2 regions of the Vibrio gangliei genome follow, and region 2 is predicted to be linked to the other one. Evidence: riboswitches for the same ligand, from Rfam matches in the RefSeq annotation. Region 2 holds a riboswitch; the other holds the start of a gene.

Region 1 (16,328 bases), 1.1 Mb from region 2:
GGCCATTCTCATCGTAATAATTGCCATCTTCCGGGTTTAAAATGGCTTTGAAAGTCGAGCCTTGGTTGGTGAAAACTGCGGCGATAATGTTGCCGCCACCAATGTTTCGTCCTTCCACAAACTGCTCTTCGAATAACACTTCAAAGTGGTCTCCGGAACGAATGTCTAACGCAAAGTCGATGTCCCAACCAAAGATCCCGGCTAAGGACATGATTTGATTGGCGGTTAAACCAGATGAAACGCCAGCATTCCAGAAGCTTGAAGTAATCGTGGCTTCGGCATGATTAAAATGTTTGTTGATCTCTTTTTTCTCTATATGAGAGCGAAATCCATCTTTTACTTTCGAGATACGAAAAGATTCATAAGCCGAAATAGGGCGAATTAATTGAGTAAACTCATGGTCTTCATTGAATCCGAAAATCAACTTATCACCAGGGCGTAAGCGCGAGAGCTGGTTTTCAATTTCTTTATCAGCAGACACTAATTGATACAACAATTGGGCTGATAAACCGATTCTATTGAATAATACTGCAGTACTTTCACCCGGTTTGACAGTATAGGTTTCCCAATCGGTAAACACTTTAGGCGGAGCTTGAGAGGTCAGAATATCGTCAGGGATGGCGAGTGGATAATGCTTACCTACTTTTAATTTCGGTTCATTGCGAGTGAGCTCTTCGATATCAGGTAGAGAGAAGGCAAGCATAACGGTCAAGGCACTGATGAAACCGATCCCAGCTTTGTGAAAAAAAGGTAATTGATTGATGAAATCACGCATGATTGAGAATTATTCTGTCATTGTGGCAATTAATTGCTCGGAAAAAAGAGTTGTGCCAGTCTAACTGGTTTCCAAAAACAGCGCTATTGCGTATTATGTCCTGATATATATTTTTACAGAATTGTTGGAGTAACCCTACATGTCGAGTATTGAAGCAGCACTGGCTGAGATTAAGCGTGGTGTTGAAGAACTGATCCCAGAAGAAGAACTGATCGCCAAGTTAAAAGAAGGTCGTCCACTACGTATTAAATTAGGTGCCGATCCAACCGCACCGGATATTCATTTAGGTCATACTGTGATTTTGAATAAATTACGTGCTTTCCAAGAACTTGGTCATGAAGTGACTTTCTTGATTGGTGATTTCACTGGCATGGTAGGTGACCCGACCGGTAAAAATACAACACGTCCACCATTAACCCGTGAAGATGTGTTAGCCAACGCAGAGACCTACAAGCAACAAGTTTTTAAGATTTTAGACCCAGCTAAAACTAAAATTCAGTTTAACTCTGAATGGTTATCTGAACTTGGCGCAGAAGGCATGATTCGTTTGGCGGCTAACCAAACCGTTGCGCGTATGCTTGAGCGTGATGACTTCAAAAAACGTTACTCAAATAACCAACCAATTGCGATTCATGAATTTATGTACCCGCTGCTACAAGGTTATGATTCTGTTGCGATGGAAACGGATGTTGAGTTAGGTGGTACAGACCAAAAATTCAACCTACTTATGGGCCGTGAGTTACAAAAAGCCAATGGTCAAAAACCACAAGTGGTATTGATGATGCCATTACTTGTTGGTTTGGATGGTGAGAAGAAAATGTCTAAATCGGCTCACAACTACATTGGTGTGAGCGAAGCGCCGAGCGAAATGTTCGGTAAGATCATGTCGATTTCTGATGATTTAATGTGGAGCTACTACGAGCTGCTTTCATTCCGTCCATTAGAAGAAGTGGCGCAATTTAAAGCCGATGTTGAAGCGGGTAAAAACCCACGTGATATTAAAGTATTGCTGGCTAAAGAAATTATTGCTCGCTTCCACTCTGAAGCAGACGCTGATGCTGCGGAACAAGAGTTTGTGAACCGTTTTGCTAAGAACCAAGTACCTGATGAAATGCCGGAATTTGAGTTTGCTGCTGGTATTGCGATTGGCAACGTACTTAAGGAAGCTGGCCTAGTGTCTTCAACTTCTGATGCCATGCGTATGATCCGTCAAGGTGCGGCGAAAATGGATGGTGAAAAATTGGAAGATACTAAGTTTGTTCCAGAAGCAGGGACTGCGGTATACCAAGTTGGTAAGCGTAAGTTTGCACGCATCACGATTAAATAATCGAATTCGTTAGAATACATAACCTCTACTGAGGTTAAATAGGCTTGAGCTCGTGGGTTCAAGCCTTTTTTATTGCCGTATATTTATGGCTTCTTTCTCCCCATTCTATCAAAATGACCATTCTGATTTTCCTTTCTTCCCTATCTCGTTCAACCGTTTAATTGGCAGAACTTTGCCGAGGTGTTGGCAATTTCTTGCCAAATTAAAATTACCGAAAATGGGATGTTATTGATTTTATTAGTAAATATAGCCCCGATCTTCTCAATGCCATTCAGGATATTGATAGCACAATAGATCTGGCGTGGAATGAAGCAATGGAAAAAGGCTTTGATGAGGATCATACACAATCTTGGGTATTAGCCCGTTTGGTTGGGCTAAGCGATTACCCCTTAGAGCAGTTATTTCAGGAATTGAAAGTATCAGCGAAAGGGCAAGTTTTGATCAAAAATTATGTTGATGAAATGTGTCGTTCTTAGTCAGGATTATAGTTAATTTCAGCTGAGGTTAATGACTTAATCGATAATGTGTTTTCAATATACAAAAGCCCCCAGCCATAATGGTCAGGGGGCTTTACTTTGTGCTTTTTATTGGTGATTAAGCGTCTTTTTGTACAGTTTCACTCTGAGAATCGTTTGCAACTTGAGCTTTAAGTTGTTCAGCTTCTTCCATTTGTTTTTGTACCACTTTGGCTTTATTGATCATTGGCGTAATGGTTGAACCTTGAATCAGGATCGAGAACACCACTACTGCGTAAGTCATCACCATGATGATTTCTTTGACATCAATTTGATCGGCGGTAACGAAATACTTACCGTGTGGAATGGAAAGCGCCATTGCTAGAGCTAGACCACCTCGTAACCCGCCCCAGGTTAAGATCTTCACTGACCATTTATTGTAAGTTCTAAAGCGTTTGAAGCCGATGAATGGGATCCACACACTTAAGAAACGTGCTAATAAAACCAGTGGAACAGCAATCGCCATCATGATCCAATCTTCAGAGTGGAATTCAAATAATAGCAGAGACATACCGATCAACAGGAATAAGATGCCGTTTAAGAACTCATCGATAAGCTCCCAAAAATGATCCATGTGCTCGGTACTTTCTTTCGAGAATCCAACATAGCGAGTCCAGTTACCAATCATGATACTTGAAACCACCATGGCTAGCGGGCCAGAAACTTCTAGTGTTTCTGCAAAAGCGTAACCGGCTGTTGGAATACAGATCATCAATAGTAATTCCATTGAGTGATCGTTAGTTGAACTGATCAAATAGTGGAAAAGTAGACCAAGTACAAAACCATAAGCAATACCGCCCACTGCTTCTTGCATGAATAGAGACAGTACGCCACCAACGGTTGGGGCATGGCCACTGAATGCGACGGTGAAAATCGTCACAAAAATCACCAAACCAATACCATCATTGAATAGAGATTCGCCTTCAATTTGAGTGGAAATACGTTGCGGAGCTTTGAGTTTTTTTACAATCGCCAATACAGCTATCGGGTCGGTTGGTGAAATCAGTGCACCAAATAATAAGCAGTAAATAAGGTCAATATGGATATCAATGACATTACAGATGCCATATAAGCTAAAGCCGATAAAAAAGGTAGAAAACAGTGTGCCACCGAAAGCAAGGATTGCGATTTCCCATTTTTGGTCAGCGAAGTGAGGCAATTTAATGCCTAAGCCACCTGCGAATAGTAAAAAGCCGAGAATCCCGTTAAGCAAAAAGCTTTCAAAGTTAATCTCGGCCATGGTTTTCGAAGCAATGTCGACAAGGTTGAACCAGCCACTTTGACCGGCAATAAGAATGAGAAGTGAGAGCACCATTGCACCCGCAGTAATGGCAATCGTCGTCTGTAAACGACCAAACTTACTGTTTATCAATGCAATCACCATCGCTGCAAACGACAGGAAGCACAACGTATTATAAACCGACATATTCCAACCTTGGCTAGTGTAACAAATTGTAATCCCGCAATTTTCGTGCGCTTAAATATAAATATCAATATATTTTTAACAAGATTAGAGCAAAGCAGACAAAATGCATGTTAAAAAGGAAGATATTAGTCGATTAAACTTGTTTTAGACGTCTAGATTTCTATGGTAGGATGTGACTTATACCCAAGTGACTTCAAGATGCAGAATTCAGAGCTATCATCCAACCTTTTAGGCAAGGAAGATTGGCGAAGGAATGTAAGCACCTTTCAAACCAATCTGACGTAGTATAAAGGATTGGATGAAGCTCCCTAAGGGCAAGTTAAAACAAGCTTTATGCTGCGTTAAATTGAACAGAGATAGAATAACTATGATCATGTCCAATTTGCCTTGCCTAAAACTTGTTTTATTCTTGCTGAAACTCGCACCTTGAAGTTACTTGGGTATAGAACGAGTAAGATGTCGCCAGAATGGTGGCAATATCGAAAGATTGAAGGAAAGAGGTTGTATCGTGGCTGGAAGCTCAAATTCATATCGCAATGAAATAAAAAATCAAATTGAAGCATTATTGCAATCCCGCATTTTATTAATTGATGGCGGTATGGGTACCATGATCCAATCGCATCAATTACAAGAATCTGATTATCGTGGTGAGCGTTTTGCTGATTGGCCAAGTGACCTTAAAGGCAATAATGACCTGCTGGTATTAACTCAGCCACAACTTATCAAGCAAATTCATAGTGATTATTTGGCCGCAGGTGCCGATATTCTCGAAACCAACACCTTTAACGCCACCACCATCGCGATGGCTGATTACGATATGCAAAGTTTGAGCGCTGAAATCAACTTTTCTGCCGCTAAGCTAGCCAAACAAGCTGCGCAAGAATGGACAGAAAAAACACCGGACAAGCCGCGTTTTGTGGCTGGTGTATTAGGCCCAACCAACCGTACTTGTTCGATTTCGCCTGACGTGAACGATCCGGGTTTTCGAAATGTCTCTTTTGATGAGTTAGTCACAGCGTATTCTGAATCAACACGCGCCCTAATCGATGGCGGGGTTGATATCATCATGATCGAAACCATCTTTGATACTTTGAACGCCAAAGCCTGTGCGTTTGCTGTATTAAGTGTGTTTGATGAGATTGGCTACAAATTGCCAGTGATGATTTCTGGTACCATTACCGATGCCTCGGGCCGTACACTTTCAGGGCAAACGACCGAAGCGTTCTACAATGCTCTGCGCCACGTTGAGCCATTATCCTTTGGCCTTAACTGTGCGCTTGGCCCTGATGAATTGCGCCAATATGTCGAAGAGCTTTCTCGCATTTCTGAAACCTTTGTTTCTGCTCACCCTAATGCCGGTTTACCGAACGCGTTTGGTGAATACGATCTTGAACCACGTGAAATGGCAAAACACATTCAAGAGTGGGCGCAAAGTGGCTTTTTAAATATGGTCGGTGGCTGTTGTGGTACTACGCCAGAGCACATTCGCCAGATGGCACGGGTGGTTGAAGGTATTAAACCTCGTGCTTTGCCAGAGCTGCCGAAAGCTTGCCGTTTATCGGGTCTTGAGCCATTAACCATCGATCAAGATTCATTATTTGTGAATGTGGGTGAGCGTACTAACGTCACCGGTTCGGCTAAGTTTAAGCGTTTAATTGTTGAAGAAGCTTATGATGAAGCGCTCGATGTGGCGCGTGAGCAAGTAGCTAATGGCGCACAAATCATTGATATCAACATGGATGAAGGCATGCTGGATGCTAAAGCCTGCATGGAGCGTTTCTTAAACCTTTGTGCCTCAGAGCCAGAGATTTCCAAAGTGCCAATCATGGTTGATTCCTCAAAATGGGATGTGATTGAAGCCGGTCTGAAATGCGTGCAAGGCAAAGGCATTGTTAACTCGATTTCGATGAAAGAAGGGATAGATAAATTCATCGAACAAGCCAAATTGATCCGTCGTTATGGAGCGGCTGTGATTGTAATGGCGTTTGATGAAATTGGTCAGGCGGATACTCGCGAGCGCAAAACAGAGATTTGTACTAAAGCGTACCGCATTCTGGTCGATGAAGTGGGTTTCCCGCCAGAAGACATTATTTTCGACCCCAACATTTTCGCTGTTGCGACCGGTATTGAAGAGCACAACAACTACGCGGTCGATTTCATTGAAGCGGTCGGAGACATCAAGCGTGACTTACCTTATGCGATGATTTCTGGCGGTGTGTCTAACGTTTCATTCTCATTCCGTGGTAATAACTACGTGCGTGAAGCGATTCATGCGGTGTTCTTATATCACTGTTTCAAACGTGGTATGGACATGGGGATCGTGAATGCTGGTCAGCTTGAAATTTATGACAACGTGCCGGAAAAACTGCGAAATGCGGTGGAAGACGTGGTGCTTAATCGTCATCCTGATGCCACAGAAAACCTACTTGAATTAGCGGAAGAATACCGCACCAATGGGGTTGGGAAAGCCGAAGATCCTGCCTTGTTAGAATGGCGTACTTGGGAAGTGGAAAAACGTCTTGAACATGCGCTAGTGAAAGGCATTACCGAATTCATTGTTGAAGATACTGAAGAAGCGCGAGCCAAAGCTTCTAAGCCACTGGAAGTGATTGAAGGTCCGTTAATGGACGGTATGAACGTGGTCGGCGACTTATTTGGCGAAGGTAAGATGTTCTTGCCACAAGTGGTGAAATCGGCGCGAGTGATGAAGCAAGCGGTGGCGTATCTTGAACCATACATCAATGCGGAAAAACAGGTTGGTCAAACCAACGGCAAAATTTTGCTCGCGACAGTAAAAGGCGATGTGCATGATATCGGTAAAAATATTGTCGGCGTAGTGCTGCAATGTAATAACTACGAAATCATCGATCTTGGCGTGATGGTACCCACCGAAACCATTTTAAAAGTCGCTAAAGAAGAAAACGTCGACATCATAGGTTTATCTGGCCTTATCACGCCATCATTGGATGAAATGGTACACGTTGCTAAAGAGATGGAACGGCAAGGTTTTGATTTACCTCTACTCATTGGTGGCGCAACTACATCGAAAGCGCACACAGCGGTTAAGATTGAGCAAAACTACTCACAACCAGTGGTTTACGTGAATAACGCCTCACGAGCGGTAGGGGTCTGTTCTGCTTTGCTTTCTGAATCGCAACGACCAGCCTTTGTTGAAAAACTAGATTTGGATTACGAACGCGTCCGTGATCAACATGCGCGTAAACGCCCGCGTACTAAGCCAGTTACACTCGATAAAGCGCGCGACAATAAAGTGGCGATTGATTGGCAGGCTTATACTCCGCCAGCACCTGCTAAACCTGGCGTACATGTGTTTGAGCATATTGATACGGCTATCTTACGTGATTACATCGACTGGACACCGTTCTTTTTAACTTGGGGATTGATGGGCAAATACCCAGCGATTTTTGAGCATGAAGAAGTAGGGGAAGAAGCTAAGCGTTTGTATGACGATGCTAACGTATTCCTCGACCGCATTGAGCAAGAAGGCTTGCTTAAAGCGAGCGGCATGTGTGGCATGTTCCCGGCTAACAGCGTCGGTGATGACATTGAAGTCTATGCTGATGAATCGCGCAGTGAAGTAATTAAAGTGTTGCACAACCTTCGCCAACAAACCGAGAAACCGAAAGGGGCGAACTACTGTTTGTCGGATTACATTGCGCCAAAAGACAGCGGCAAATCGGACTGGATTGGTGGCTTTGCGGTGACCGGCGGCATCGGTGAGCGTGAATTGGCGGATGCTTACAAAGCACAAGGTGATGATTTTAATGCCATTATGATCCAAGCGGTAGCAGACCGTTTAGCGGAAGCCTTTGCCGAATACATGCATGAAATGGTGCGTAAAGAGATTTGGGGTTATTCACCAGAGGAATCGCTCAGTAACTACGATCTGATCCGTGAAAAATATCAAGGCATTCGTCCTGCTCCGGGTTACCCTGCGTGCCCAGAGCATACGGAAAAAGGCAGCTTATGGGAGCTTCTTAACGTTGAAGAAACCATTGACATGTCATTAACCTCAAGCTACGCTATGTGGCCGGGCGCGTCAGTATCCGGTTGGTATTTCTCGCATCCAGACTCTCGTTATTTTGCCATCGCTCAGATCCAACAAGATCAAGCAGAAGACTACGCCAAGCGTAAAGGTTGGGATGACGTTGAAATGGAGAAATGGCTAGGGCCGAATTTGAGTTAACGATCGTTACTAGGGCGCTTTGCTGCTAGGGCGCTTACGCTACTCGTAATACGAAAAAGAAAACGCTATCAGAGTGATATCTGCTAGCGTTTTTTGTCTTTTGTAGATAGAAATAAAAAACGGTACTGATCATTTTTCAGTACCGCTTTGCTTTTTCGAGAAACGAGCCTCCGAGAAACGAAGTGCCCGATAATCGAATCTATTCAAACAACTCTCTATGCAGCACTTCCACCGCACGTTTGGCTTCTAGTGCATCGACTAAGAAGCACAAGTTATGTGGGCTTGCGCCGTAGCAAATCATGCGTAAGTTAAAGTCTTCTAATGCACTGAATACTTGTTTTGCATAGCCTTTTTTCGCACTCATCTTATTACCAATTAGGGCAACTAGGCTTAGGTTATGCTCGACTTCTACGCTGCACAGTTCCGCCAATTCAGCACGGACCTCAGCTGGCAACTCAGGTGCTTTGCCTGAGGTGTTGGTTTGATCTAGCGTCAAAGAGACGCTCACTTCTGATGTGGTAATCAAATCAACAGAGATTTGGTATTTAGCCAAGATGTTGAACACTTGTGCCAAAAAGCCGTAAGTTTGGAACATATCAGGGCTACGCAATGTCACCATCGTTTGGTTGTTACGGATCGCCAAGGCGCGGAATAGTGGCGCACTTTCGACTTTCTGACGGATCCAAGTACCGCCTTTTTCTGGTTCACGAGAAGATCCAACAAAGACTGGGATCTGGTGTCGCAAAGCAGGAAGCAAAGTTGAAGGATGCAAGATCTTCGCACCAAAGTTGGCCATTTCTGACGCTTCACTAAAGCTGATCTCTGGGATCGGAGTCGCTTTTGGTGCAATGCGTGGATCGGTAGTGTAGATCCCTGGAACATCTGTCCAAATCTCTAGGCCAGAGGCTTTAACCGCTTCTGCAATTAATGCTGCACTGTAATCACTGCCACCTCGGCCAAGTGTGGTGGTATTGCCTTCCACATCACTGCCGATAAAACCTTGAGTGATCACCACAAAGTCCTGGCAAAGTGGGGTTAATTTTTGCTGAGCTAAAGCTGAAATTTCAGCAATATCAGGCTCGGCTTTGCCAAAATCGTTATTAGTACGTAGCACTTCACGAATATCAAAGCGCGCGGCATTGATACCACGTTCGATCATCAATTGAGTCAAAATATGAGTCGACATCAATTCGCCACATGCCACGATATGGTCAGTCAGTTTATCGCTTGATTGGAATGAGGCGGCTTCAGCCATACTAGCGAGTGCATCTAAAATAGAATCCACTGCTTGTCTGGTTTTCTCTTGTTCAGAAAATTGTTCAATGATGGAGTAATGGATCTCTTTCAATTGAGCAAAAATAGCATCACGGTCATTTGGGTTTTGTACCCCTAATGCCAACTCAACTAATAAATTTGTCACACCAGAACAGGCGCTGCTGACCACAAGTTTGGTCGATGGATTATTTTCGATGATGGCGGCACAGCGGCTCATGGCTTCAAAGTTTGCCACACTAGTGCCACCGAATTTTGCTACGTTGAATGCGCTCACGGCATTGTCTCCCAGATTACTTCAAAAAAGCTTATCAAAGTGCGATAAGCAAACGTCCAATGTTGAAGAGAGATTTCTTAGAGCAGGGAAATACATAGAGGCCATAACTGAATAGTGTGACCATGCAAAACCTGAGAAGCTCTTCACTATATACCTATGTCAAAATTCAACATACATAGTGACAGTTGCCAGGATTCAACCTGTACAACCGATGCGATAAACACCCGAGTATTTACCCATCTCGGCGTAACTCCCCCTGAATGATGGGTATTGGATATCGGGATCCACCTATCATCTGCCTGGGTTACGCTCCTCTTCTTAGTTAACCTTTTCGGTTAAATAAAGGCCCTGTGTGAGCCTTCGATTCATGCTTCATATCCTATGAAACAATGAGCCTACATTGAACGTTGTTGCACCAAAAAAGTCAATCATAAAAGTGTTGCTAACCTTGCTTAGGTGATGATTTTTTATGCTTGCTTTCGTTTTTATAAAATACAAAAATGTATACAATATTTTGAGCAAGATCACAGCTTCTTATCTAACCGTAAGAAAGCAAGGTTTAGCGTGGTAATTTATCAGGGCGTGTTTATCTCGAATAATATTTTGAAAGAAAATCACGTTTTAAAAGCACACACATATACCCAAGTAAAATATGGATTACACCATTAAGGATTAATATGACTTTTCAACGTTTTCTCCCGCCTCGCCGTATTCTTATGGGCCCAGGTCCATCTGATATATCTTCAGACGTTTTACAAGCATTAAGCCGTCCTACCGTTGGTCATCTTGACCCGTTATTCATTGGCATGATGGATGAAGTGAAAGCTTTGTTGAAATACGCATTTCAAACTGAAAATGACTTTACCATCCCGGTTTCTGCTCCCGGTAGCGCGGGTATGGAAGCGTGCTTTGTCAACTTGATTGAAGCCGGTGATAAAGTAATTATTTGTCGTAACGGTGTGTTTGGCGAACGTATGCGCGAAAATGCCATTCGTAGCGGCGCAGAAGTGGTGCTGGTGGACGACGAATGGGGCCAACCAGTGAGCGTTGAAAAAGTAGCAGAAGCTTTTGAGCAAAATCCCGATGCTAAAATCTTAGCCTTTGTACATGCTGAAACTTCAACCGGTGCATTAAGTGATGCTGAAGCGTTGGCGAAAGTGGCGCAGCAATATGATGCGCTGACCATTGTTGATGCGGTGACATCATTAGGTGGCGTGCCACTTAGAGTCGATGAATGGAAACTTGATGCCGTATATTCCGGTAGCCAGAAATGTTTGTCATGCGTGCCAGGTTTATCGCCAATTACATTTTCTGCTAAAGCGATTGCTAAGATCCAAGCGCGTAAAGCACCAGTACAAAGTTGGTTCCTCGACCAAAGTTTGGTTTTGGGTTATTGGAGTGGCGAAGGTAAACGCAGCTATCACCATACCGCGCCAGTTAATAGCTTATATGCCTTACATGAATCTTTGTTAGCTTTGTATGAAGAAGGCTTAGAAAATGCGTGGCAGCGTCATGCCGAAATGCACCAAAAGTTAAAAACTGGTCTAGAAGCGTTAGGCTTTAAATATGTGGTCGATGAAGCGCATCGTTTGCCTCAACTAAACTCGGTATACCTACCTGAAGGTGTCGATGATGCCAGTACCCGTCAACACTTACTCAATGAATACAACCTGGAAGTCGGCGGCGGTTTAGGCGCACTGGCCGGTAAAGTATGGCGTATTGGTTTGATGGGTTACAGCGCAAAAAGTGAAAATGTGGCGTTGTGTTTGAAAGCACTGCAGGAGACGATGGAAAAATAACGAATCTCGAGCGCTTCGCTTATCGTAGCTCGTTACTCGATTTACGCTTTACTTTTCTTGCCATGAGAAGCAAGGCGTTTGTGTAACGAGTTACGTTATATTGATCTTTAGATATTTTTTTTTACACCGAATTTTGCCTTGCTTTTTCGAGCGACGAGAAGCGAAGCGCCCTAGCAACGAGCCACGCTACTATTCTTTGGCTTCTTTCGCCCCAGACATCGCCTTCGCCTTTGATGCTCTTTCCTCTGGTGAAATATAACGGATCTTCGAAAAATCTTGTGCTGGGAATAAAAACTCCGCTTCTTTACGAATTTGTTCGGCTTTGTGGTTATCACCGATGCCTTGATACGCAACGATTAAGCTAGAATAAAACGCGGCGCGAGGTTTGCGTTTAATGATTTTGTTTGCCCAATCAATATAAGGTTGAATGTATTCAGGATTACCTAAATGCAGACCGATATTGAGTTGAGTGTGGTACACATCCCAATCGAATCTATCTTTCCAAACACTCGGGTTGGTAACTTGATTTAATAAGTCAGGGTTGAGCGGTCGGGTGTACTCAAACTTACTTAATACCGCATTAGTGTGAAGTGCGGTCAGCATAAAGAAGGCAGTGATGATCGGAATAACCAAGGAAAATACGCTCATCAAGCTTTTGGTGATTTTACTGAAATTCACTTCTTGATACTGAGAGGTCAACTGATCAACCCAATAAATCAAGATGATAAAAATAATCCAGTGAATCGCGGAGTGATAAAACGGATATTCCAATTGGGTGTGTAATACGATGGGGAAAAATAGAGCTACCAGAGCCAAACGAGTACCATGCTGGGCTTTTCGTACTTTTCTGAATACTTCTAATGCGGCCAATAACAGGCCGAGAATTGGCACAATACCGCCTTCTACCGCCCAATATAAAATCTCATTATGTGGGTGATCCATAGAAGGTAAGCCGGGATGATAATCTTCATTGAGTTGATGCTGTCTTGCGGTGTATAGCATGTAAGCCGGTTCAAAACGGCCGTATCCATAACCAGTCCAAGGCTTTTCAATCACCATGTCGAATGTTTGTGGGAAAGTATATCGACGTGGGCTTTCTAAATTCGATTTTTGTGCAATCAGTTCATTTCCGCCGTTAGCGCTAGCCAGTGTGTAACCGCCCGCTAAACCAACGATGACTGAAATCAACCATAAGGTCATGACTCGCTTTGGCAAAAATTTATGCAGGTAAGGGATTAATAGTACGGTTGCTACCGTCGCCCCTAACCAACCAGTGCGTGATGCCAATACCCAAAGGAGTGGTATGGTGATGGTGGGCATCAGTAATAAAAGAATCGAAAGTGCTTTGTGGTGCGAGACATGAGTTTGCTTTTGACGAGCCAGCAAATAAGAACCCACAGCGAGTCCTGTGGCTAAGAAGCTGGCCATGACATTTGGTTGTTGGAAAATGGCGAAAGGGCGGTTATTTTCAGTGTTGTAACCAAATGAGTTGCCTGCCTCCAAAAATAAATATTGGAAATAGCCATAAGCCGCTTCGGTACATACCGCACCAACGATCAGCATTAATAGCGTCTGTTTTTGTTTATTCGACAAAGGGTATTGGTGCAACAGCAGCAGTAATAGCCATCCTCCCCATAATCCGATTAAGCGTAATAACGCATCTGAACCTTGGGAAGCTGAATAAAAGACTGGAATGGTGAGAATAATACAGGCAACCAACATCACGATGGTGAGGCTGGTCAGGCGTAATTTTCTCATATTAGCCGTGGCGTACAGTCCAATCCCGATAACAACACTTATCGCTAACCAAGTGGTTGAATTGAAAGACAGCGCCAGCCCTGCACCGCCAGGATTAGGTTGAAAGTAATGCATGGCCAATAAAAACACAACGCCCAGTGCCCAGAGAAAAGGCTTAGCAAGAATATTGGGCTCAGGTACCTTTTCCAGTTCAGTGCCTTGTGTATGTAAAATCGCCATGAAAGTAACAACCCTAATTCGTCAATGAGTCAAAATTGCTGCTTATACTAACACTAATTAATTAAAAAATATGACCAAAGATCAAAGCTGCGAGCGGAATAACTGGAGGCGTTATAATTTGTTGAGTCCCTGAATTGACAGTTCCGTTAGAATCATCAAAATCTCCCGAGTCCCGAGTCCCGAGTCCCGAGTCCCGAGTCCCGAGTCCCGAGTCCCGAGTCCCGAGTCCCGAGTCCCGAGTCCCGAGTCCCGAGTCCCGAGACCCGAGACCCGAGCACGACATTTATTTCTTCAACAACGGCTTTAAGAAGTGCGCGGTATGTGAACCTTTTATTTTCACGACTTGTTCCGGTGTGCCTGCAGCAATGATTTCACCACCGCCACTGCCGCCTTCTGGGCCTAGATCGACAATCCAATCGGCGGTTTTGATTACATCAAGATTGTGTTCGATGACCACAATCGTGTTGCCGTGATCGCGCAGGCGATGCAATACCGTTAACAATTGCTGAATATCGTGGAAGTGTAGGCCAGTTGTCGGCTCATCCAGAATGTATAAGGTTTTACCCGTATCACGCTTAGACAATTCTTTGGCGAGTTTCACACGCTGCGCTTCACCGCCCGATAAGGTAGTCGCGGCTTGCCCTAATCGAATATAAGACAAACCGACATCCATTAAGGTTTTCAGTTTGCGAGCAATCACAGGCACCGGTTCAAAGAAGGTATGCGCATCTTCAACGGTCATTTCCAACACTTCATCAATACTCTTACCTTTATAGCGTACATCTAGGGTTTCTCGGTTATAGCGCTTTCCTTTACACGCATCACAAGGCACATACACATCAGGTAAGAAGTGCATTTCTACTTTAATTACGCCATCACCTTGGCAAGCTTCGCAGCGGCCACCGCGTACGTTAAAGCTAAAGCGACCGGGTTTATAGCCACGAGAGCGAGCTTCTTGAGTGCCGGCAAATAGCTCACGAATTGGGGTGAAAATCCCAGTGTAAGTGGCGGGGTTAGAGCGTGGCGTACGGCCAATCGGACTCTGGTTAATATCGATGACTTTATCAAAATGCTCAAGGCCATTGATTTTTTTATACGGTGCGGCTTCGGCTGTGGTCGCACCGTTTAAACGCGCATGCGCAATCTTAAAGAACGTATCGTTAATTAAGGTGGATTTACCCGAACCCGACACACCCGTTACACAAGTGAATAAACCCACTGGGATTTGCAGGTCAACATTTTGTAAGTTGTTTCCCGTCGCGCCAATCAGCTCTACCATTTTCTTTTTATCAACGGGTGTGCGCTGTTTCGGTACTTCAATTTGCTTCGTACCGCTGAGGTATTGACCGGTTAACGAATCCGGATTGTCTAAGATTTGCTGCATGGTGCCTTCGGCAATCACTTGACCACCGTGCACACCGGCACCTGGGCCAATATCAATCACATGATCGGCCGCGCGAATCGCATCTTCGTCATGTTCAACTACTAATACTGTGTTACCTAAGTCACGCAGATGGATAAGCGTTTTCAGCAAGCGTTCGTTGTCGCGTTGATGTAAACCAATCGAAGGTTCATCGAGCACATACATCACGCCTACTAAGCCAGCACCAATTTGGCTAGCAAGACGAATACGTTGCGCTTCACCACCCGATAGCGTTTCGGCACTACGGGATAGGTTGAGGTAGTTCAAGCCAACATTGATCAAGAAGTTCAGACGGTCATTGATTTCTTTTAGGATCTTTTCTGCAATTTGAGCGCGTTGTCCGGTTAATTGCAGAGACTCGAAGAACTGCAACGCGCCATGAATGCTCATTTCCACTACTTGTGGCAAGTTAGTATTGTCGATAAAGACATGGCGAGCTTCGGTTTTCAGGCGTGCGCCACCGCAGCTTGAACACGACTTATTGGAAATGTATTTGGCTAATTCTTCGCGTACCGAGTTGGATTCGGTTTCATGATAACGTCGATTTAAGTTATTTAAGATGCCTTCAAACGGATGACGTTTGACACGAATATCGCCGCGGTCGTTAACGTACTTAAATTCGATTTGTTCTTTCTTCGAGCCATTTAAGACCACATCGCGAATCTTTTTCGGTAGTTGATTAAAAGGCTGTTGCAAATCAAAACCATAATGCTCAGCAAGAGAGGTCAGCATTTGGAAATAGTAAAAGTTCTTTTTATCCCAACCGCGAATCGCCCCATTGGCTAGGCTTAAACTTTCATCCTGGATCACGCGCTCAGCATCAAAATATTGCTGTACCCCAAGGCCATCACACGTTTCACACGCGCCGGCTGGGTTGTTGAATGAGAATAAACGCGGTTCCAGTTCGCGCATGCTATAGCCACAATGTGAACAGGCAAAGTTGGCTGAAAAAACGATGTCTTCTTTGCTGTCGTCATCCATCCAAGTGACAGTAGCGGTGCCACCAGAGAGTTCTAACGCGGTTTCAAACGATTCCGCTAAACGTTGTTGAATACCGTCACGCACTTTAAAGCGATCCACCACCACTTCAATGGTGTGTTTTTTGTGTAATTCAAGCGTCGGTGGATCAGAAAGATCGCAGGTTTCACCATCTATACGAGCGCGAATAAAGCCTTGTGCTGCTAGGTTTTGTAGCGTTTTAACGTGTTCACCTTTACGCTCTTTAATGATAGGCGCTAATAGCATCAGCTTGCTGTTTTCAGGCATTTCTAACACTTTATCGACCATTTGCGAGATGGTTTGTGCGGCTAATGGGGTATCGTGCTCTGGG
Region 2 (16,328 bases):
TTTATGAAAAATGGTGTAGATCGCCGTAGCAAGAATGATCAGAGGGAGAAGTTTGTCTAACCAATCGGTGCTAATCAGATTGACCGCGAGTGTGCCGCCTATCGCTCCGATGAAAGTGGCAATAAAAGAGCGGTACCAGAACCGAGGCGTAAACAGTGCTTTTTTATAGTAAGTAAACGCCGCAGTTGAAGACGCAAATGTCGCGGATAATTTATTTGTGCCCAATGCTAAATGAGGAGGAAGGCCAATCGAAAGCAACGCAGGAACCGTTAGCATTCCACCACCGCCAGCAACCGCATCGATAAATCCCGCAGCAAAAGCAACACAACCCAGAATGATAAGCATCGTTGGGTCTAACATTTCCATAGAGTTCTTCTTCTTTTTCGCCGACTGTTATCGGCTAGTATTCAATTTTACGGGAAAACGGCGGCAGCGAGTCGAGTAAGGATTTTCCATAGCGTTTTGTCACTAGCCTGCGGTCGAGAATCACGACTCTACCAGAATCTTGCTCTTTACGCAGTAAACGGCCAACCGATTGAATTAATTTCTTACTCGCTTCGGGTACGGAAATTTGTAAAAACGGATTTCCGCCTTTTTGCTCAATGTATTCCGAATGCGCTTCTTCAACGGGGGATGTTGGTACTCCGAAAGGTATTTTGGTAATAATTAAGTTTTCTAATAGTTTGCCTGGTAAGTCTAATCCTTCTGAGAAACTGCCCGTACCAAATATCACACTTGTTTGCCCAAATTGACAATAGGCACGATGTTTATTCAATATTTCACCACGCGATCGCTTACCTTGAATCTGTAAGTTCCATTTTTCTTTTTCAGCTAAGGTGGCGAGTTTTTCTGCTACCTGATTCATTTGCCAGTAAGAAGAAAATAACACCAAGTTCGCTTTATTAGGCTCAATATACTCAGGCAAAAGGGTTGCTAGATATTGAGTAAAGTCTGGATGTTGTGGTTCATATTTCAGTTTTGGAATCAATAACTCTGCATTTTCAGCATAATTAAACGGAGAAGACAGTGCTAAAAATTGCGTGGCGTCTTCCTGTTTTTGGCTGATTCCCGCTTGAATGGCAAAGTATTGGAATGAATTTAATGCTCGCATAGTCGCTGAAACTAAAACGGCACCTGAACAACGGCTCCATAGTTGGCGATCTAATTGCCAGCCCACTTCTAATGGTGAAACACTGATAATGTAGTCATCTTCTCGCTCAGGGCTAATTTCAAACCAACGAGCTAGCGGGGCACCTTTATCGTGGTTTGGTTCAGCCATTAAGTGCCAAACTTTGGATAAGTTCTCTAGGCGCTGCAAATAAAATCCCGCTTCAGTAAGGGCCGGCTCAGCAAGACGAGAAGATATTTCACCATCTTTGACACGCTCTGAAATTAAGTCTGCGAGTTTATTCATTGCCTGGTGAGCTTTCTTACTTAATTGCTTGAGAGATTTTGATTCTTCTTCTAACCAAGCTGGTAATTCACCATGTTCAAAGCGATAAATGCGTTCTTTAAATTCGTTATTGGCTAATTGTTTGCTCAGTTGAGTGAGCGCTGGAATAAGCTGTTGAATAGAATCTTGTAATTCATTCCGAAAACGTGAGCTACGCTTTGCATCAGTCAGGTTTGCGATTTTGGTTACGGATTTATTCAAGCTTTCTAACCATCCAGATGCACCTTTTAAGCTCGCTGAAGCCGAAGCGTGCTCTCGCGCAACATGGGGTAGGTGATGGGCTTCATCAAAAATATAAATACTTTGTTCCGGCTCAGGCAAGATGACACCGCCTCCCAGATCGGCATCCGCCATAACTAAGCTGTGATTGGCAATAATGACATCGGCTTTATCTAGATCGGCACGCGCTTTTTGGAAAGGGTAGTCACGATGTGCCGGCATAGAATTATTACAACTGTGCTTATCGCTCACGATTAACTTCCAAATATCATCAGAGATGGTTTCTGGCCAAGAATCTCTATCCCCATCCCACTTCTGGTTCGCTAGGGCGTCATAAAGATCTTTCAATTGTTTGATGTCATTTTTCTTTGGTTTAGTTTCAAACATCGCTATCTGTTGTCCATCTTGTTGGCTGCCAGAAGCCAGCATGAGTTTCTCAGCACAGCAATACCGTTGACGTCCTTTCGCTAAGATGAAGGTAAAAGGTGCCTCCACTAAACGGCGATATAACGGCATATCCTTATTAATCAATTGCTCTTGTAATGCCACGGTTGCCGTCGAAATGATGATTTTCTTTTCACTAAATTGAGCAAAGGGCACGGATGCCATTAGATAAGCTAAAGACTTGCCGATTCCGGTGCCTGCTTCAGCCACGATGATACGATTTGATTTGTGGTAGGTGCCCGCTAAGGTCTTGGCAATTTCTGCAACCAAGTAATTTTGAGCCCGCCGTGGAATAAAACCATCAAGTTGATGTGACAGATTTTGATAACTTTGCTTAATGGCTTTTTGAATATTGCTGGATAACATGCTGGACTCTCAAATTTGAACAACTGGATATTATCACAGTGGTTAATCTAAGTAACCTGAATGAGGGGCAATTTATTGAGTCAAAATGTCGAGAAAATACACTGTATCCGTTTCATTTAAAGCTGCGAGCTTGATCCGTAATTTTCTAGTAAATATCGAAAAATTAATCTTTCGTTCATTTATTTGTAATGAAAAACAAGACCAAGTTCACAAAAATAATCAGAAATATCACGAGCATGGATTGTTTGTATGATTTCCGTCCAATTTAGAGTTTTATACTGAAAACAGGGTGTTTGTTGGATTAAAAGTATGAGGTTTTTAGTTTTTTTTAGCTTTCTTGTCTGTTGTTTTATGATGAGAACTAGTTTGCAGGCTTAGTTTTTTGGTGTTTTTAGTGTTTTTTAATAAGGTGAATTTTTCTTAAGGGTTTGATTTTGTTTGTTTTTATGTTTTTTATGTGATCGGTTTTAGGTTTTTTTATTAAATTTGACAGTTTTGGGGAACTTATTGCAATCTTTGCTTGCGAATCAGATGTACTACTTACTGGCAGGTTGCTGGTAGGTAACAAAACAATAAAGAAAGGAATCCCAAAGGGAATTTCAAATTAATAAAAGGCAGTGGATTATTATGAAAAAATCGCTTTTAGCGCTTGCTGTATCAGCAGCAGCATTCACAGGTGCAGCTAACGCTGCAGAGATATACAGTAGCGACGACGCGTCAGTTGATTTCTATGGTCAATTACGTACAGAAATGAAATTCATGGATGCTGACGATTATAACGGTGATCTTTCTACAGGTTCATCTCGCACAGGTGTTGATGCTAAGTACAATGTAAGTGACAACTTTGCTGTGTTAGGTTTAGTTGAAGTGGGTGTTCCAGCTAACGATAGCAATGATGTAACCGTTCGCCGTCACATGGTTGGTTTTGCAACTGATTTCGGTACGATTCAATTTGGTAAAGATTGGACAGTATCGGATGATTTAGGTGGTACCGATTACTCTTACTTCTTTGGTGGTACAGGTAACCTGTACGGACAATTGAATGATGCTTTGAATGATTCTCAAATTAAATACTCATTAGATTTAGATAATTGGTGGGTAAAAGCAGCATACGGCTTCAATGATAGCTCAAGTAATCAAGATTTCCTTGAAGGGTTTGTTGGTGCATCATTTGGTGCATTTAGTTTCTATGCTGGTGGTGGTTATAACCGCAATCATGATTTTAATGGAATGGACCTTAGCAACACTTACTACGAAGCAACTGGTATTTTCGATGTAACAGATGCTCTTCAATTGAGTGCAACATACTACGGTTCTCAATTAGAAAGTGATGCTAGCAATAATAAAATTGACCAAAATGCTATTTCAGTTGGTGGTTACTGGACATTCGTTGAGAAAACGTCTCTATACGCAGGTTATGAATACGTAAACCAACAAGAAGATGATGCAGATCTAAGTGAACATGGTAACAACGCATTCGTTGGTTTAGAGTACAAATTTGCTAGCTGGGCTCGCGTATTTGCTGAAGTAGGTTATGCAGATGGTACAACTTTAGGCTTCATCAACACAGACCAAGAACTAGTTGAAGCACAGCAAGTGGACAGCGAAACAAACTTCGGTCTTGGTGCTCGTTTCTACTGGTAATCAAGTCTAGAACTTGTGATAGTATAAAAGCTCGGTTTCTACCGGGCTTTTTTGTTTATAAATAAAGGGATGTATATGAGTAAGAAACTATTTTCTGCAGTAGGCTGCATTGCATTATTAGTGAGTCAATTGGTACATGCTGAGGTTAAGATTCCAATTCCAGATAGTATTAATTTGTTGGTGGTTAACTCACTAAAACCAAAAATAGAAAAGGGTGGCTTATTTGGTCAAAATACACTGGTCTTACCTGATGGTGAAAGCCAAATCGTGTTTAAGTTTGAGCCAAGTGTGATGGAAAATGACACCTTACGCCAAGTATACAGTGACGTGATTGTGGCTAAATTTACTGCTCAAGATGATGAGTTGAAGTTTGTGTTACCTGAATATCGAGATTTGAACCAAGCACGTAATGGTATTTCGGATTTTGAATGGTCTTTAGTTGATAGTGCTGAAAATAAAGTTGAAGTTAAGCAAGAGCCTCTATCTGCTGAAGGTGTACAACTCGGCCGCAACTTTATCGAAGATGTTATGGATTATAATCTACGTGGCGGTGTTGCAGCGATTGGGGCAGCATCGGTAGCCACTAAATTTTTACCGGTAGAAGCTCAACGACAAGCCGATTCAGAAAATGTGGCTCAATTAAAAGCATGGTATATAAAGGCAACACCGCAAGAGAAAAAAGCCTTTCAAGTATGGTTAATTGATCAAAAGTAACCCTTTATATTTTGGTGAAATAAGCGGCCTATGTGTCGCTTTTTTTATCACTCAACTTATCATTTGGCCTAAAAACAAATTTCTGATGAGTGCAAACGGTTGCTATTGCTTGTCATATTGCTGCAATGCAGATTGATGGCTACAATTCTTTTTCCTGTCCACTATATATACAACGACTATGAAATTCCCTGGCCAACGTAAATCCAAACACTACTTTCCTGTTGATGCTCGTGATCCACTTGTGAGCCAAGCTCAAGAAAGCAAACAAATGTCACTAACTCATATTATTGGTATCGATCAAACTTTAGTGGATATTGAAGCGAATGTAAGCGATGAGTTCATTGAAAAATACCAATTAAGTAAAGGGCACTCACTGGTTATTGATGATGATAGAGCGGAAGCCTTGTACGACGAATTAAAGCAGTTTGATTTAATTACGGATGAGTTTGCTGGTGGCACCATTGGTAATACTTTGCACAATTATTCTGTATTAGCTGATGATCGTTCCACCTTATTAGGCGTAATGAGTAATAACATCAAAATCGGCAGTTATGGCTACCGTTATTTATGTAATACCTCAAGCCGTATGGATTTAAATTATTTGCAAGGAGTCGAAGGGGCGATTGGTCGCTGTTTTGCATTAATCAGTGAGAATGGTGAGCGAACTTTTGCGATTAGTGAAGGTAAGATGAACCAGTTATTACCAAGTAGCATTCCTGAGTCTATTTTTGAAAGTGCATCTGCTTTGGTTTTGACCGCTTATTTAGTTCGTTGTAAACCTGGTGATCCGATGCCAGAAGCAACAATGAAAGCCATAGAATACGCCAAAAAATATGATGTGCCTGTTGTGCTCACACTCGGTACGAAATATGTGATTCAAGATGATCCTGAATATTGGCGTGATTTTATTGCACAACATGTTTCTGTTCTTGCAATGAATGAAGAAGAAGCTGAAGCCTTAACTGGTGAACATGATCCTTTATTAGCTTCTGACGCGGCTTTAGAGTGGGTTGATTTGGTATTGTGTACTGCAGGACCTGTTGGCTTATATATGGCAGGTTATACGGAAAATGAAGCGAAACGTCAGACAACTCTACCTTTATTGCCGGGCTCAATTGCAGAATTCAATCAATATGAGTTTAGTCGTCCAACCATTCGTTCTCAGTGTAAAGAGCCTATTAAAGTTTATTCTCATATTGCACCTTATATGGGGGGCCCTGAAAAAATCAAAAATACCAACGGGGCAGGTGATGCGGCACTGTCTGCTATTTTGCATGACATGGCGGCAAATAAATATCACAAAGAAAATATCCCTAATTCGAGTAAGCATGAACATCCGTTTTTAACTTATTCCTCTTTTTCTCAGGTATGTAAATATGCAAACCGAGTAAGTTATGAAGTTCTGGCACAGCATTCTCCTCGTTTGTCACGTGGTTTACCTGAAAAAGAAGACAGCTTAGAAGAAGCGTATTGGGAAAGGTAATCATACCTCGATAGGTGAGTTAGCCTTATGCTTAAGTGAATCTTGCATTAACTTAAGCATATAAAACGAAAAAGGGAGCATTACGCTCCCTTTTCACTAATCAATAAAACTTATTTGATTAAGAATTCATCAATTGATTTACCTGCATCCAGCGCATCTTGGATAACAGAAGGCGTGCGGCCTTGACCTGTCCAAGTTTTACGTTCGCCATTTAGCATGTATTCATATTTTGCTGGGCGAGGAGTACGCTTTTTACGTGATTTAGATTTGGTTTCAGAGCCGCTCATTGCTGCAATTAAATCTTCCAGATCAATACCGTCTTTTGCGATCATTTGAGCATATTCTGCTAGTTTAGCTTCGCGTTCAGCTTGCTCTGCTAATTCTTTTTCTTCTGCTTCTCTTCTTTCTTCAACAACAGTAGTGAGTTTTTCTAATAGTTCTTCAACTTCTTGCAGTGTAAATTCATCACGAGTGAATGCACGAAGGCTACGAATATTTAAAAGTGCTGATTTTTTGATTTCCGACATATAAAGTCCCTTGCAATAAAATGCTCAAATTGATTCACTAATAATATGCTCATAAGTAAATTTTAGCTAATTTTATATTCGAACCGATTGTTAGTCAAAAGCATATTAAAAAAATAACTAAAATTTGGATTTAGATTCCAGTTAAGTTTGCTGTGATAATTTAAAAGATACCATCAATGTTGTTTCTAGACCGAGTGTTTAATTATTAGTTCCCTAGACTTAAAAATTTTAGGTATAAACTCTTGTTTGAACACTTTATTTTTAGATGAATTTAGTGATTAAAAATTACCAATAAATGTTGGTAGGTGAAATCTTCGAGGATGAAATTGTCGAGTTTTCTCTTGCCATTTGATTTTCGATCATTACAATGTGCCAAATCTTGCTAGAACCCTTTGTGAATGGCCTATTAAAAGGCTATTTATAAGGCGAATGTTTTAGTCTGATGTAGAGGCGCAATATTTATCAGTAATACGTTTTAGGGTGATGCCTTTGAGAGCGTATGAAAGGAACTATTGCCGAAGTGAGGGCCAACTGGTGCGTATTGGTTGGTTACGGTTTATCACAGCCACTTGCTGGGGTTACATTAAATAAGTGTAACACTGCCATAGTTTGCATATCGTATATACTTTAATCGATATGTGGTTTATTTAGGCTATGGAGCGCTACTGTAGACACATGAAAGTATTGGCTTTCAACGTTTATCAACAAGATGTTTTATTGTTTTACGAACCATTCTTCAACAATATCCTTTCTGCAGTAGATCTCTAACCAATTTTGGTTTTTTTGATCATGAACTTAATCGATTTTACTTCTTCAGCCGCGTCGCTGTTACCGCCCGCGCTTGCCTTAACCATGGCAATTATCACGCGACGTGTTTTACTTTCGCTTGGCTTGGGCATCATCCTTGGCGCATTGTTGCTAACCGATTTTTCATTGCTTGATACTTTAAGCTACACCAGTTCTACTGTGGTTGGCGTATTTATTAGCGATGGTGGTTTGAATTGGGACAGCATTTTTATCTTACTTTTCCTAATTCTACTCGGCATGATGACAGCGTTGCTGACGTTATCAGGCGGTACTTATGCCTTTGCTGAATGGGCTCAAAAGCGCATTAAAAGTAAACGTGGTGCTAAATTGCTGGCAGCTTGGTTAGGCGTTTTCATTTTTATTGATGATTACTTTAATAGTTTAGCCGTGGGCGCCATTTCTCGACCTGTAACAGACCGATTCCTCGTTTCTCGTTCGAAATTGGCCTACATTCTTGATTCTACCGCCGCCCCAATGTGTGTGATCATGCCGGCTTCTAGCTGGGGTGCCTACATTATGACGGTAGTCAGTGGCATCCTTGTCTCTCATGGTATTACGGAATATACCGCGTTAGGTGCATATATGCGCTTAGTGCCAATGAACTATTATGCGATTTTTGCGCTATTAATGGTGTTTGCTGTTGTTTGGTTCGATTTGAATATTGGTCCAATGCGTCGCCATGAAATTGCCGCTAATCAAGGCAGAACTGATGATAACGATGACAACGCCGTTGATTTAACAGAAGAGTCAGAAATCAACGAAAGTAAAGATGGCACGGTATCGAACCTTATTCTGCCAATTGTTGCGCTTATCGTTGCGACGGTATATTTCATGATCAGCTCTGGTGCCGATGCACTGGCTGCGGATGGACAACCATTCTCTATTTTAAAAGCATTTGAGAACACTAACGTAGGCCAATCACTTTTCTATGGCGCGTTAATTGGCCTTATCTGTGCTTTAGCCACCGTCTTTAAGCAAAAAATTCCAACCAAAGACACCATGATCACGCTATGGATTGGCGCAAAATCCATGTTTGGCGCGATTTTGATCTTGGCCTTTGCTTGGACCATTGGCTCGGTTATCAAAGATATGGGAACAGGGGCTTATTTATCTACCTTAGTGGAAGGTAATATTGACGTACATTGGTTGCCAGTATTGCTATTTATTCTTTCTGGCGTGATGGCGTTCTCAACCGGTACTTCATGGGGTACGTTTGGCATTATGTTACCGATAGCAGGTGACTTAGCAGGTGCCACTGACCTTGCATTGATGTTACCAATGTTAAGTGCAGTATTAGCGGGTTCAGTATTTGGCGATCACTGTTCACCAATTTCTGATACCACGATTTTGTCTTCAACCGGTGCACGCTGTAATCATATTGATCACGTTTCAACGCAGTTACTCTATGCGCTAGCGACCGCATTAGTCGCGTGTGTGGGCTTTATCGTCCTTGGTTTAACAGACTCTTCTGCGATAGGCTTTGGCGCAGCGACTGTGACCTTTGTGGTGGTATGTGCGGTTATGTCAGCGATTTCAAAATCTAAAATGAAAAAAGCGGCAGCATAACGTCATAAACTGAGCAATGTCGAACAGCCGAGTGGGAAACGACTCGGATTTTTATTAGCTTTACCGATAAGAGAGCTTGAGCTAATAAAGACGATCAATTAGTGAAATACAGCTCAACATTTTATTTTGAAAATAATTAAAATAAAGGGTTGAAAAATACAGGCAGCTTGGTTAGTGTGAAGACATAGAAACTGATTGAGATACTGAAATAACATGCGCACATTTGATATGAACATTCATCATCACCATCATCCTGTAATATCTTGCGGGTGAGTATGTGCATCCGGAAGATATCTCTTCCGGCGCTGAATCAGTGACAAGATTCAAACCCTCGGAAGAGTTTTCTCTCCGGGGGTTTTTTCATTTTAGGACTAAATATTTGGCGAAATTCGTATCAGGGTCTTCGCCAATCGAATTAAGTAATTAATACAGGGATTGAGAAATGCAAAACAAACGTCTTCGAATTGCCATTCAGAAAAAAGGTCGCTTGAGTAAAGAGTGCCAAACACTACTTAAAACATGCGGCGTTAAATTTAATATTGCTGGCGAGCGCCTAGTGGTTCACAGCGAAAACATGCCGATTGATCTACTGTTGGTACGTGATGATGACATTCCAGGACTTATCATGGATGGCGTGGTTGATTTAGGTTTCATTGGTGAAAATGAACTTGAGGAAGTTCGCTTAGACCGTAAAACAGAAGGCGCTCCTTGTGAGTTTAAGGCACTACGACGTTTAGATTTCGGTGGTTGCCGCTTGTCAATTGCGATTGATAAAGACGAAGCATATAACGGCCCACAAGACCTTGCAGGCAAACGTATTGCGACCACATACCCTCACTTATTGAAAAGCTACATGGATGAACAAGGTATCAATTTCAGCACTTGTATGCTAACCGGTTCTGTTGAAGTCGCACCACGTGCAGGGCTTGCTGATGCCATCGCCGATTTAGTTTCAACCGGTGCAACATTAGAGGCCAATGGCCTAAAAGAAGTGGAAGTGATCTTCCGCTCTAAAGCAACCCTCATCCAACGTATTGGTGAGTTCTCAACCGAACACTCTATTCTGATTGATAAACTACTGACTCGTATGCAGGGCGTGATTCAAGCGAAAGAGTCGAAATACATCATGCTGCACGCACCAACGGATAAGCTAGAGCAAGTCAAAAAACTGCTACCAGGCGCAGAAGACCCAACGGTTTTACCATTATCTCAAGAAAAAAATCGCGTAGCCGTTCACCTTGTCAGTACTGAAAATCTTTTTTGGGAGACGATGGAAGGCTTAAAAGAGCTTGGCGCAAGTTCTATCTTAGTGCTGCCAATTGAGAAAATGATGGAGTAAAGCAAGATGAAAACGGTGGTCTGGCAATCATTAAGTGAAGAGCAACAAAGTGCAGTACTTGAGCGTCCAGCAATCAGTGACGGTGCTAACATAACATCGATCGTGACTGACGTGCTCAATCAAGTTAAAGCAGAGGGTGATGCGGCTCTTAAAGCATTAACAGCAAAGTTTGATAAAGCGCAGCCTGAATCAATTCGTGTTTCCGAGCAAGAAATTGAGCAAGCTTCAGCGCGCTTATCAGATGAAATGAAGCAAGCACTTGAGCAAGCTCATAAAAATATTTCAGCGTTTCATAAAGCGCAAAAAGCGCAGCCATTAAGCGTAGAAACTCAACCAGGCGTGGTGTGTGAATTAGTCACTCGCGCGATCAACAAAGTGGGTTTATACATTCCCGGTGGCAGCGCGCCATTACCTTCAACTGTGCTTATGCTAGGCGTTCCAGCGCAAATTGCGGGTTGTCGTAAAGTGGTGTTATGTTCACCACCGCCTATCGCAGATGAAATCTTGTACGTCGCTAAGCTATGTAACATTGATGAAGTGTACAACGTCGGTGGGGCACAGGCCGTTGCAGCCATGGCTTATGGTACTGAAACCGTCAGCAAAGTCGATAAAATCTTTGGTCCTGGCAACGCCTTTGTAACCGAGGCGAAGCGTCAAGTCAGTAATGATTTTCGTGGCGCAGCAATCGATATGCCAGCGGGTCCTTCAGAAGTGTTAGTGATTGCTGATGAGACGGCGGATGCCGATTTTGTGGCGGCAGATCTCCTTTCTCAAGCTGAACACGGGCCCGATTCACAAGTGGTTTTACTTACACCGTCGCCAATGATTGCTGATCAAGTCGCGGAAGCAGTGCAAAAGCAATTAAAACTACTGTCTCGTAGTGAGATTGCAGAAAAAGCCTTGGGCTCGAGTTTGATTGTGATTACTGAGTCACTCACTCAATGTGTGTCGATTTCCAACTTCTATGGCCCTGAACACTTGATTGTTCAAACGAAAAATCCACGCGAATTACTGCCTTTATTGGATAACGCAGGTTCCATTTTCTTAGGTCAATGGTCACCAGAATCGGTGGGCGATTATGCCTCGGGCACCAACCACGTATTACCAACGTATGGTTACACGAGAACATATTCAAGCCTAGGTTTGGCGGATTTTTCTAAACGTATGACGGTACAGGAATTGAGTAAAGAAGGTTTGCAAGGCTTGGCCTCAACCGTGGTCACGATGGCGGAAGCGGAAGGTCTTGATGCTCACAAGCGTGCCGTGACGATTCGTATCGAAAAGCTTAATCAGCAATAAGTTAAGTAAGGAATTAACATGGAAAAGTTAGCCCGTAAGCAAGTTCAAGCGTTAACGCCTTACTTGTCTGCACGCCGAATTGGTGGCTCTGGTGATGTCTGGCTCAATGCCAATGAATCGCCGTTCGATAATGAATATAAAACGTCTTATACTCGCCTCAATCGCTACAGTGAATGTCAGCCGAAAGCGTTGATTGAGAGTTACGCCGCTTATGCCGGTGTTAAGCCTGAGCAAGTGCTAACCTCGCGCGGTGCAGATGAAGGAATTGAATTATTGATTCGTGCATTCTGCGAACCCAATCAAGATGCGATTCTATATTGTCCGCCCACTTATGGTATGTACGCGATCAGTGCGGAGACTATAGGTGTGGAGCGCAAAGTTGTGCCGCTAACGTCTGATTGGCAATTGGATCTACCGACCATTGAAGCCAGCCTCGATAATGTCAAGCTTGTCTTTGTCTGTAGTCCGAATAATCCAACCGGCAATTTAGTTAAACGTGAAGATATCATTTCTTTACTTGAAATGACCAAAGACCGCGCCATTGTGGTGATGGACGAAGCTTATATTGATTTTTGTCCTGAAGCGTCAACGGTAGATTTACTGGCACAATATCCGAATCTTGCGATTTTGCGCACCATGTCTAAAGCCTTTGCATTAGCGGGTTTGCGATGTGGTTTCACTCTAGCAAATGAAGAGCTTATCAACGTTTTGCTCAAAGTGATTGCGCCATATCCAGTGCCGATTCCAGTCGCTGATATCGCGGTACAAGCTTTGTCTGAATCAGGCTTAGCACGTATGAAATATCAAGTATTAGACATCAGTGCGAACCGTTCTTACTTACAAGCAGGTTTAAGTATGCTTAATGGTGTGACCGTCTATGATGGCTGGGGCAATTATCTATTAGTGAAATTTGAAGATGGGGACGCAGTATTTAAAGCTGCCTGGGATAATGGCATCATTTTGCGTAATTCACCCATTGCAAACTGCGTCCGCATTAGTATCGGTAACCGAGAAGAGTGTGAAAAAACACTGAGTTTTATCCGAAATACTCTGCAATAAGATTTAAGCCGCCAGGTATGTTTTGGCGGCTGCTCAGAAAAGGAAAGCAATGTGAGCCAAAAAATTCTTTTTATTGATCGTGATGGCACCTTAATTGTCGAGCCACCAGAAGATTTTCAAGTTGATCGTTTAGATAAATTGAAATTCGAACCTAACGTCATTCCTGTGTTGTTAAAACTGCAAGATGCCGGCTACCGTTTAGTGATGGTGACCAACCAAGATGGCCTCGGTACTGACAGTTACCCACAAGCGGATTTTGACGCACCACACAACATGATGATGGATATTTTTACCTCACAAGGTGTGAAGTTCGATGACGTGTTGATTTGTCCACATTTTGACGCGGATAATTGTTCTTGCCGTAAGCCAAAATTGGGCTTAGTGAAAGATTATCTGCAACAAGGCAAAGTGGATTTTAAAACCTCGGCTGTCATTGGTGACCGCGTTACGGATCTGCAATTGGCAGAAAACATGGCGATTCGCGGTATTCAGTACAACCCTCAAACCATGAATTGGTTAGATATCTTAAAAGATTTGACTACCCAGCCACGTATTGCCGAAGTCGTGCGTACCACTAAAGAAACCGACATTAAAATTCGCGTGAATTTAGATGAGCAAGGTGGTAATCAAATTTCAACCGGCATGGGCTTTTTTGATCACATGCTCGATCAAATCGCGACCCACGGTGGTTTCCAAATGATTGCTAAAGTCGATGGTGATTTGCATATCGATGATCACCACACCATTGAAGACACCGCACTGGCACTTGGTCAAGCTCTGAAAGAAGCGCTAGGTGACAAACGTGGCATTGGTCGCTTTGGATTCAGCCTGCCGATGGATGAGTGTTTAGCGCAATGTGCATTGGATCTATCGGGTCGTCCATATCTGAAATTCGATGCCAAGTTTAGCCGCCCTCAAGTAGGTGACCTCTCAACTGAAATGGTGGTGCACTTCTTCCGTTCATTAACTGATACGCTTGCTTGTACATTGCACCTATCGTCAACTGGCGATAACGATCACCACATTATTGAAAGTTTGTTTAAAGCGTTTGGTCGTACTTTGCGTCAAGCGATTAAAGTGGAAGGCAATGAACTGCCAAGCAGTAAAGGGGTGTTGTAATGTCACAAAGTGCAACGCAAACACAAAAAGTCGTCATTATTGATACTGGCTGTGCCAATGTGTCTTCGGTTCGTTTTGCCATTGAACGTCTGGGTTACCAAGTCTCGATTTCAAAAGATCCGGCAGTGGTATTAGCAGCGGATAAACTGTTCTTGCCGGGAGTGGGTACGGCAAGTGAAGCGATGAAAAACCTGGCAGAGCGCAACTTGATTGAATTGGTCAAGCAAGTAGAAAAGCCACTACTTGGTATCTGCCTAGGGATGCAATTACTCGGTCGTTTATCACAAGAAAAAGGTCAGAAAGGCAATGAGGTTGTGGATTGCTTAGGCCTGTGCGATGGTGAAGTCCGTTTAATGGATACCGGGGATTTGCCATTGCCACACATGGGTTGGAATACCATTCAACCTAAAGCGGGTCATCCATTGTTTAAAGACATTCCGGCTGATAGCTATTTCTATTTTGTACACAGCTATGCGATGCCTGTCGGCGATTATACCATTGCCAGTTGCGATTATGGCAACCCATTTACCGCTGCGGTCCAAAATGGCAATTATTATGGGGTACAATTTCACCCAGAACGTTCGTCTAAGGCGGGCTCGAAGTTGATTCAGAATTTTTTAGAGCTCTAGTTTTTAAAGCTGTAAATTATTTGAACAGAATGGATAAAGAAAAAGGAATTGAGTTTGATTATTCCCGCATTAGATTTAATTGATGGCCAGGTAGTACGTTTATTTCAAGGCGACTACGGGCAAAAAACAGAATATAAAGTTGACCCTGCTGAGCAATTTAACCTTTATCACCAAGCCGGGGCGAATTGGCTGCATTTAGTTGATTTGACTGGCGCAAAAGACACCTCCGCTCGTCAGCTTGATTTAATCGCTAAATTACTCGCCAGTACGCCTGCGAATATCCAAATTGGTGGTGGTGTGCGTAACGAGCAAGATGTTATAGATTTACTGGAAGCGGGCGCACAACGTGTAGTTGTCGGTTCTACGGCTGTTAAAGAGCCTGAATTAGTGAAAGGTTGGATGGAAAAATACGGCGCTGAAAAGATCGTATTGGCGCTCGATATCAACATTGATGAGCAAGGCGTTCGTCGTGTGGCTATTTCTGGCTGGCAAGAAGATTCCGGTGTCACTATTGAAGCTCTGATTGAAGATTATCTCACGGTTGGCTTAAAACACGTTTTATGCACCGACATCTCTCGTGATGGCACATTAGCCGGGTCTAACGTTGAGTTGTATGTCGACCTTTGTAAACAATATCCGCAAGTGCAATTCCAATCTTCTGGTGGTATTGGTAGCTTAGATGACATTGCTGCATTGAAAGGCACAGGCGTTGCTGGCGTAATTGTTGGACGCGCACTATTAGATGGCAAGTTTACCGCAGAGGAGGCATTCTCATGTTGGCAAAGCGAATAATCCCTTGTCTTGATGTTCGAGATGGTCAAGTCGTTAAAGGCGTGCAATTTCGAAATCATGAAATCATTGGCGACATTGTCCCACTCGCACAACGATATGCCGAAGAAGGTGCCGATGAGCTAGTGTTTTATGATATTACCGCATCGAGTGACGGCCGTGTGGTGGACAAAAGTTGGGTAGCCCGTGTAGCGGAAGTGATTGATATTCCATTTTGTGTCGCGGGTGGTATTAAATCGGCTGAAGATGCGGCACGTATTTTGGAATTTGGCGCAGATAAAGTCTCAATCAACTCACCGGCTTTGGCGAATCCTCAGTTGATTACTGATTTAGCGGATAAGTTTGGTGTCCAGTGTATCGTGGTCGGTATTGATTCCTACTACGATAAGGAAACGGGTAAATATCAAGTTTACCAATTTACCGGTGATGAAGAGCGCACTAAAGCCACAGCGTGGGAAACTCGCGATTGGGTACAAGAAGTGCAAAAGCGTGGCGCAGGTGAAATTGTATTGAATATGATGAACCAAGATGGCGTACGTAATGGCTATGATATTGAGCAATTGAACATGGTGCGTGAAGTGTGTCATGTGCCATTGATTGCTTCGGGTGGCGCAGGGGCGATGGAGCACTTTGCGGAAGCCTACCACAAAGCCAATGTGGATGGGGCACTGGCGGCCTCGGTTTTTCACAAGCAAGTGATTAATATCGGTGAATTGAAGCAATACTTAAAACAACAGGGCGTGGAGATACGTTTATGAGTGAAGCAGTAACAGAACAAACCACGTTTAAAGTGTCAGACATTCAAGCCATTGCGGCGCGAATTGATTGGGAAAAAGTGGACGGTTTAGTGCCTGTAATCGTGCAAGACTAC

Evidence for each region. A riboswitch is a leader RNA that binds a small molecule or an ion and turns the genes downstream of it on or off. The one in region 2 is predicted to bind lysine.
Region 1: another riboswitch for lysine. It lies ahead of lysC (lysine-sensitive aspartokinase 3); the one in region 2 lies ahead of Vgang_RS04865 (Na+/H+ antiporter NhaC family protein).

The regions. Positions count from the first base shown of each region.
Region 1 is NZ_AP021869.1:2,164,940-2,181,267, reverse strand. It holds gene Vgang_RS10095 (peptidoglycan DD-metalloendopeptidase family protein) at 1-775, opposite strand, end outside; gene tyrS (tyrosine--tRNA ligase) at 915-2,102, shown strand; gene Vgang_RS10085 (hypothetical protein) at 2,417-2,578, shown strand; gene Vgang_RS10080 (cation:proton antiporter) at 2,697-4,043, opposite strand; gene metH (methionine synthase) at 4,552-8,250, shown strand; gene lysC (lysine-sensitive aspartokinase 3) at 8,450-9,799, opposite strand; lysine riboswitch at 9,928-10,124, opposite strand; gene Vgang_RS10065 (pyridoxal-phosphate-dependent aminotransferase family protein) at 10,477-11,598, shown strand; gene Vgang_RS10060 (PglL family O-oligosaccharyltransferase) at 11,788-13,575, opposite strand; gene uvrA (excinuclease ABC subunit UvrA) at 13,859-16,328, opposite strand, start outside.
Region 2 is NZ_AP021869.1:1,061,610-1,077,937, forward strand. It holds gene Vgang_RS04835 (TSUP family transporter) at 1-366, opposite strand, end outside; gene dinG (ATP-dependent DNA helicase DinG) at 401-2,482, opposite strand; gene Vgang_RS04845 (porin) at 3,110-4,126, shown strand; gene Vgang_RS04850 (DUF2057 family protein) at 4,202-4,840, shown strand; gene Vgang_RS04855 (inosine/guanosine kinase) at 5,019-6,323, shown strand; gene Vgang_RS04860 (H-NS family histone-like protein) at 6,434-6,850, opposite strand; lysine riboswitch at 7,288-7,523, shown strand; gene Vgang_RS04865 (Na+/H+ antiporter NhaC family protein) at 7,640-9,223, shown strand; His leader region at 9,460-9,587, shown strand; gene hisG (ATP phosphoribosyltransferase) at 9,666-10,562, shown strand; gene hisD (histidinol dehydrogenase) at 10,569-11,861, shown strand; gene hisC (histidinol-phosphate transaminase) at 11,880-12,920, shown strand; gene hisB (bifunctional histidinol-phosphatase/imidazoleglycerol-phosphate dehydratase HisB) at 12,972-14,039, shown strand; gene hisH (imidazole glycerol phosphate synthase subunit HisH) at 14,039-14,668, shown strand; gene hisA (1-(5-phosphoribosyl)-5-[(5-phosphoribosylamino)methylideneamino]imidazole-4-carboxamide isomerase) at 14,723-15,460, shown strand; gene hisF (imidazole glycerol phosphate synthase subunit HisF) at 15,442-16,215, shown strand; gene hisIE (bifunctional phosphoribosyl-AMP cyclohydrolase/phosphoribosyl-ATP diphosphatase HisIE) at 16,212-16,328, shown strand, end outside.